3 regions of the Streptomyces sp. NPDC008121 genome follow, and region 2 is predicted to be linked to each of the others. Evidence: predicted binding sites of a transcription regulator. Region 2 holds the regulator's gene; each other region holds the start of a gene.
What was found. Region 2 encodes HrcA, which represses chaperone genes, less so after heat shock. Its sites were predicted from a motif close to TTNGCACTCNGNNNNNCNGAGTGCNAA; they were not measured.

Region 1: groL (chaperonin GroEL) is a predicted target of HrcA. The motif match lies at 1,495-1,521, and genes of this name have one in related genera.
Region 3: groES (co-chaperone GroES) is a predicted target of HrcA. The motif match lies at 1,521-1,547, and genes of this name have one in related genera.

Annotation. Positions count from the first base shown of each region.
Region 1 is NZ_JBIBHT010000008.1:109,039-111,301, reverse strand. Features, by position in the region: gene groL (chaperonin GroEL) at 1-1,330, opposite strand, end outside; gene ACFZBD_RS25550 (cold-shock protein) at 1,656-1,859, opposite strand; gene ACFZBD_RS25545 (MoaD/ThiS family protein) at 2,254-2,263, opposite strand, start outside.
Region 2 is NZ_JBIBHT010000007.1:123,765-126,027, reverse strand. Features, by position in the region: gene ACFZBD_RS23290 (MBL fold metallo-hydrolase) at 1-450, opposite strand, end outside; gene hrcA (heat-inducible transcriptional repressor HrcA) at 765-1,784, shown strand; gene dnaJ (molecular chaperone DnaJ) at 1,785-2,263, shown strand, end outside.
Region 3 is NZ_JBIBHT010000008.1:476,586-478,848, reverse strand. Features, by position in the region: gene groL (chaperonin GroEL) at 1-953, opposite strand, end outside; gene groES (co-chaperone GroES) at 1,066-1,374, opposite strand; gene ACFZBD_RS27285 (hypothetical protein) at 1,659-1,853, opposite strand; gene ACFZBD_RS27280 (polysaccharide deacetylase family protein) at 1,850-2,263, opposite strand, start outside.

The DNA.
Region 1 (2,263 bases), on a different contig from region 2:
GCTTCACGATCGCGGCGCCCGTGGCCTCGTCGCCCGTGAGGTCGCCCTCGAGCTTCTCGAAGACCGAGGAGGCCTGGAGCAGGGCCACGCCACCACCGGCGACGATGCCCTCCTCGACGGCCGCCTTCGCGTTGCGAACGGCGTCCTCGATGCGGTGCTTGCGCTCCTTGAGCTCGACCTCGGTCGCGGCACCGGCCTTGATGACGGCCACGCCGCCGGCCAGCTTCGCGAGGCGCTCCTGGAGCTTCTCACGGTCGTAGTCCGAGTCGGAGTTCTCGATCTCGGCGCGGATCTGGTTCACGCGACCGGCGACCTGGTCGCTCTCGCCCGAACCGTCGACGATCGTGGTCTCGTCCTTGGTGATGACGACCTTGCGGGCGCGGCCGAGCAGGTCCAGGCCGGCGTTCTCCAGCTTGAGACCGACCTCCTCGGAGACGACGGTGCCGCCCGTGAGGATGGCGATGTCGTTCAGCATGGCCTTGCGGCGGTCGCCGAAGCCCGGGGCCTTGACGGCGACGGACTTGAAGGTGCCGCGGATCTTGTTGACGACCAGCGTGGACAGGGCCTCGCCCTCGACGTCCTCGGCGATGATCAGCAGCGGCTTGCCCGACTGCATGACCTTCTCCAGGAGCGGGAGCAGGTCCTTCACGGAGGAGATCTTGGAGTTGACGATCAGGATGTACGGGTCGTCCAGGGACGCCTCCATACGCTCCATGTCGGTGGCGAAGTACGCCGAGATGTAGCCCTTGTCGAAGCGCATACCCTCGGTGAGCTCCAGCTCCAGACCGAAGGTCTGGGACTCCTCGACGGTGATGACGCCTTCCTTGCCGACCTTGTCCATCGCCTCGGCGATGAGCTCGCCGATCTGGGTGTCGGCGGCGGAGATGGAGGCCGTGGAAGCGATCTGCTCCTTGGTCTCGACATCCTTCGCCTGCTCGAGCAGGGCGCCGGAGACGGCCTCGACGGCCTTCTCGATGCCGCGCTTGAGGGCCATCGGGTTGGCGCCGGCCGCGACGTTGCGCAGGCCCTCGCGGACGAGCGCCTGGGCGAGGACGGTCGCGGTGGTCGTACCGTCACCGGCGACGTCGTCCGTCTTCTTGGCGACTTCCTTGACCAGCTCGGCGCCGATCTTCTCGTACGGGTCCTCGAGCTCGATCTCCTTGGCGATGGACACACCATCGTTGGTGATCGTGGGGGCGCCCCACTTCTTCTCGAGGACGACGTTCCGGCCCTTGGGGCCAAGGGTGACCTTGACGGCGTCGGCGAGCTGGTTCATCCCGCGCTCGAGACCGCGCCGTGCCTCCTCGTCGAACGCGATGATCTTGGCCATGTGAAGTGGTCCTCCCGGACATGGGGTGGATAACGCTCCAGGACCGCGCCGACGCCCGCGACGGACGGCCTGCGGCTTCGGCGGTTCCTTGCCCCACCTGGCCACGGACCTCGTCTGCCCGATCCTCGTAAGCACTCTCACCTTCAGAGTGCTAACGCCAATGATTAGCACTCGACCCATGCGAGTGCAAGCGCCTCTCGGTGATCGGAACCCGACGGGCGAACGTGTCGGCACACGCACGAGGGGTCCGCATCCCGGTCAGGATGCGGACCCCTCGGCGCGAGAACGCGATGAGTGCGTGCGTGGTGGCCGATTCGCGCCGTGCTCAGACGGCGAGCTTGACCATGTCCGCCTGCGGACCCTTCTGGCCCTGCGAGATCTCGAACTCGACTCGCTGACCTTCTTCAAGGGTGCGGTAACCGTCCATCTGGATCGCGCTGTAGTGGACGAAAACATCCGCACCACCGTCGACCGCGATGAAGCCGTAGCCCTTCTCCGCGTTGAACCACTTGACGGTGCCCTGAGCCATGCCTAACTCCCCTATTACTGGCCCTTGCGCGGGACCGCACTTCGCGGCCCCGGGTCAGACCCTGCGCCGGAACGCGTCGACCGCGGCTGAATGTATCTGCCCAACTGCCCTCTGCAACAGGTCAATCGGACGAGAATTCTGGGCACGCCGGAAAGGAGAATTCAGGAGCATTCACTGATTTACGGGGCAAGTCGGGCCCGTCAAAGTGCGCAGAAGGTACACAACACTCGAACACATTGGCTGCATCTTGTCGGGTGCGGGCGCATTCTCATATGCGTCCGGCACAGGCAGCGGAGGGGGCTTCCCCAACTCTACCCCGCTCAACCATGCAGAATTGCCCCCTCCGCTTCTGGAGCGGAGAGGGCAATTCGGTTACGCGGGGTAATGCGGAGCCTCAGCAGCCG
Region 2 (2,263 bases):
GGCCAACAGCACCTGACGGCCGCCGAGGTCCAGCGTCCACTCGCCGGACACGGTGTGGCGGGGCAGGACCAGGGTGTCGGCGGCCTCCGTCGCCGCGTCCTCGTCGACCCCCTGGCGTACCGCGTCCAGCCGCAGGCCGTGCCGGTCCCGCCGCATCGTGTCGTCGACGCCCACCGCGCCGAAGACCGCCGCCCCGGAGAACGCCGCCGTGCCGAAGACATGATCGAAGTGGGGGTGGCTCAGTGCGATGTGCGTCACCTTGCGCCCGGTCATGGCCTCGACCTGGCCCCGCAGCTCCCCGCCCTCCCGGAGCGTGGAACCCGTGTCGTACAAGAGGACCGACCTCTCGCCGAGCACCAGACCCACCGTCGCGTCCCATCCGGGCAGCCGCCTCCGCCCGACCCCGTCCGCGAGCCGCTCCCAGCCGAACTCTTCCCAATCGACGTCCATACGGCGACGCTATCCGCTACGGCGAGAGCCCGTGCGGGCCCCCGGCCGCCGAGCGCGGCGACGACCGACGACGACCGGCGACGGCCCCGCTGCGGCGCGGACACGGCGCGGACACGACCCGGACACGGCGAGACCACAGCGAGACCACAGCGCGGCCACGGGGTGGCCACACAGCGGCTCGGACGCGGCCTCCTTGCCAGGATCGACGCCCGCCGCCGTACACTTGCCGGGGGTTTCCTGGCACTCGGACAGGGCGAGTGCCAAACACGGAGCAACCGGAACGAACGACCGATCGACAGCTGGAGGTGTGCGCCATGCTCAGCGAACGCAGACTCGAGGTGCTGCGCGCCATCGTCCAGGACTATGTCGGGACGGAGGAGCCGGTCGGCTCCAAGGCGCTCACGGAGCGCCACAAGCTCGGCGTGTCGCCCGCCACCGTGCGCAACGACATGGCCGTCCTGGAGGACGAGGGCTACATCGCCCAGCCCCACACCAGCGCCGGACGCATCCCGACCGACAAGGGCTACCGCCTCTTCGTCGACCGGCTGGCCGGCGTCAAGCCGCTGTCGACGCCCGAGCGGCGCGCGATCCACAACTTCCTCGACGGCGCCGTCGACCTCGACGACGTCGTGGGCCGCACGGTCCGGCTGCTCGCGCAGCTGACCCGCCAGGTCGCGGTCGTGCAGTACCCCTCGCTGACCCGTTCGACGGTCCGGCACGTGGAACTGCTCGCGCTGGCCCCCGCCCGGCTGATGCTCGTGCTCATCACGGACACCGGCCGGGTCGAACAGCGGGTGATCGACTGCCCGGCGCCGTTCGGCGAGGCCTCGCTGGCGGACCTGCGGGCCCGGCTCAACAGCCGGGTCGTCGGCCGCCGTTTCGCGGACGTGCCGCAACTGGTGCAGGATCTTCCGGAGTCCTTCGAGGAGACGGAGGACCGGGGCACCGTGTCGACGGTGCTCGCGACCCTGCTGGAAACCCTGGTGGAAGAGCACGAGGAACGGCTGATGATCGGCGGCACCGCCAATCTCACCCGCTTCGGGCACGACTTCCCCCTCACGATCAGGCCGGTGCTCGAAGCGCTGGAGGAGCAGGTCGTGCTCCTCAAGCTGCTCGGCGAGGCCAAGGACTCGGGCATGACCGTACGGATCGGGCACGAGAACGCCCACGAGGGCCTCACCTCCACGTCCGTCGTCGCGGTCGGCTACGGTTCGGGCGACGAGGCAGTCGCCAAACTCGGCGTGGTCGGACCGACCCGCATGGACTACCCCGGAACGATGGGAGCGGTACGCGCAGTGGCACGTTACGTCGGACAGATCCTGGCGGAGTCGTAAGTGGCCACGGACTACTACGCCGTACTCGGCGTGCGCCGCGACGCTTCCCAGGACGAGATCAAGAAGGCATTCCGGCGGCTCGCCCGCGAGCTGCACCCGGATGTCAATCCCGATCCGAAGACGCAGGAGCGCTTCAAGGAGATCAACGCCGCCTACGAGGTGCTGTCGGACCCGCAGAAGAAGCAGGTCTACGACCTCGGCGGCGACCCGCTGTCCGCCTCGGGCGGCGCGGGCGGGGCCGGCGGCTTCGGCCAGGGCGGCTTCGGAAACTTCTCCGACATCATGGACGCGTTCTTCGGCACGGCGTCGCAGCGCGGGCCGCGCTCGCGCACCCGCCGCGGCCAGGACGCCATGATCCGGCTGGAGATCGACCTCAACGAGGCCGCCTTCGGCACCACCAAGGACATCCAGGTCGACACGGCCGTCGTCTGTACGACGTGTTCGGGCGAGGGCGCCGCGCCCGGCACCTCCGCCCAGAC
Region 3 (2,263 bases), on a different contig from region 2:
CCCAGCACGTCGAGACCGGCCTGGTCGAGCTTGAGGCCGACCTCCTCGGCGATGACGGTGGCACCGGTGAGGGTGGCCATGTCGCCGAGCATCGCCTTGCGGCGGTCGCCGAAGCCGGGGGCCTTGACGGCCACGGCGTTGAAGGTGCCACGGATCTTGTTGACGACCAGGGTCGACAGGGCCTCGCCCTCGACGTCCTCGGCGATGATCAGCAGCGGCTTGGAGGAGCCGGCCTGGATGACCTTCTCGAGGAGCGGCAGCAGGTCCTGGATCGAGGAGATCTTGCCCTGGTGGATCAGGATGTACGGGTCGTCGAGGACGGCCTCCATACGCTCCTGGTCGGTGACCATGTAGGGCGAGAGGTAGCCCTTGTCGAAGGCCATGCCCTCGGTGAAGTCGAGCTCCAGGCCGAAGGTGTTGGACTCCTCGACGGTGATGACACCGTCCTTGCCGACCTTGTCCATCGCCTCGGCGATGAGCTCGCCGACCTGCTGGTCCTGCGCGGAGAGCGCGGCGACGGCGGCGATGTCCGACTTGTCGTCGATCGGGCGCGCGGTGGCGAGCAGCTCGTCGGAGACGGCCTTGACGGCGGCGTCGATGCCCTTCTTCAGGGCGGCCGGGGAGGCGCCGGCGGCGACGTTGCGCAGACCCTCGCGGACCAGGGCCTGGGCGAGCACGGTGGCGGTGGTGGTGCCGTCACCCGCGATGTCGTTGGTCTTGGTCGCCACCTCCTTCACCAGCTGGGCGCCGAGGTTCTCGTACGGGTCGTCGATCTCGACCTCGCGGGCGATCGTGACACCGTCGTTGGTGATGGTGGGGGCGCCGAACTTCTTGTCGATGACGACGTTGCGGCCCTTGGGGCCGATCGTCACCTTCACCGTGTCGGCAAGCTTGTTGACGCCGCGCTCAAGGGCGCGACGGGCGTCCTCGTCGAACTTCAGGATCTTCGCCATGGAGCGATTCAGCCCTCTCGGAATTCGTGGTGAAACTCGTGAAACGAACCGCGCCCCCGGACGCCCAGTGCGGGGTCAAGGGGCGCGGCTCAAAACATCTGGCGTCGGTGAATTACTTCTCGACGATCGCGAGCACGTCGCGAGCCGAGAGGACGAGGTACTCCTCGCCGCTGTACTTCACCTCGGTGCCGCCGTACTTGCTGTACAGCACGATGTCGCCGGTCTTCACGTCGAGCGGCAGGCGCTCGCCGTTCTCGAAGCGGCCCGGGCCCACGGCGAGGACGACGCCCTCCTGGGGCTTCTCCTTCGCCGTGTCCGGGATGACCAGGCCAGAGGCGGTGGTCTGCTCGGCGTCGAGCGGCTGGACCACAATGCGGTCCTCGAGCGGCTTGATGGCAACCTTGGAGCTGGTGGTCGTCACGATCCGACCTCCCCCTTCGGAGATCTCACGGGGTTAACTGTCTGAGGTGGCGACCAGGTGGATCCGTCGTCGCGGGTGCCGGACCTGCCCGTCGCTGTGTTGGCACTCTCCGGTGGGGAGTGCCAGAGCCGAGACTATGACCGCGATTAGCACTCGGTCAAGCGGAGTGCCAATTACGTGCGCGTGGCGGTTCGGTTCCGGTACGGGGAACGGCGCGAAGGACCCGATGGTTCCGGACGGCGGGGGGCGGGTCTCCGGCCGGTGTACGGCGCCGGGGCGGGCCGTCAGCGGTCCGTACGGCCCACCCCGTGGAGCACCCGGGCGGCGGTCCGGGAGAGGGCGCCGTCCGGTGCGGCGACCCGCTCCGCCGCCTTGCGACCCAGGCGCTCGAAGGGGTCGACGGACGGGGCGCAGGCCGCCGTGGCCAGCAGCGCGCCGGCCAGGGCCAGTCCGGCGACCGGCCGGCGCGCGCCGGTCATACGTAGTCCTCCAGCTTCGCGACCGCGTACCCCTTGTCCGTGATGGTCTTCATCACGCGGCGGATCATGTCGGGCATGGAGCCCTTCCACTCCCCCTTGCCCCGGAAGTGGGTGAGGACGATGTCGCCGGGGTGCAGGTCCCGGTCCCACTCGCGCCACTCCATCCGGTCCGGGAACGCCTCGGCGGCCCACAGCGGGACCGCCTTCACGCCGCACTTCTGCGCCGCGCGCAGGGTGTCCTCGTCGTAGTTGCCGTAGGGCGGGCGGAAGAGCGGCGGCCGCTTGCCGTACTTCTTCTCGATCGTGTCCTGCATCCCGCAGATCTCGCGCTTCTGCTCCGCGTAGGACAGCTTCGGCATGTAGCGGTGGTTGAGGGTGTGGTTGTGCAGGGCGACGCCGGCGTCCTGCAT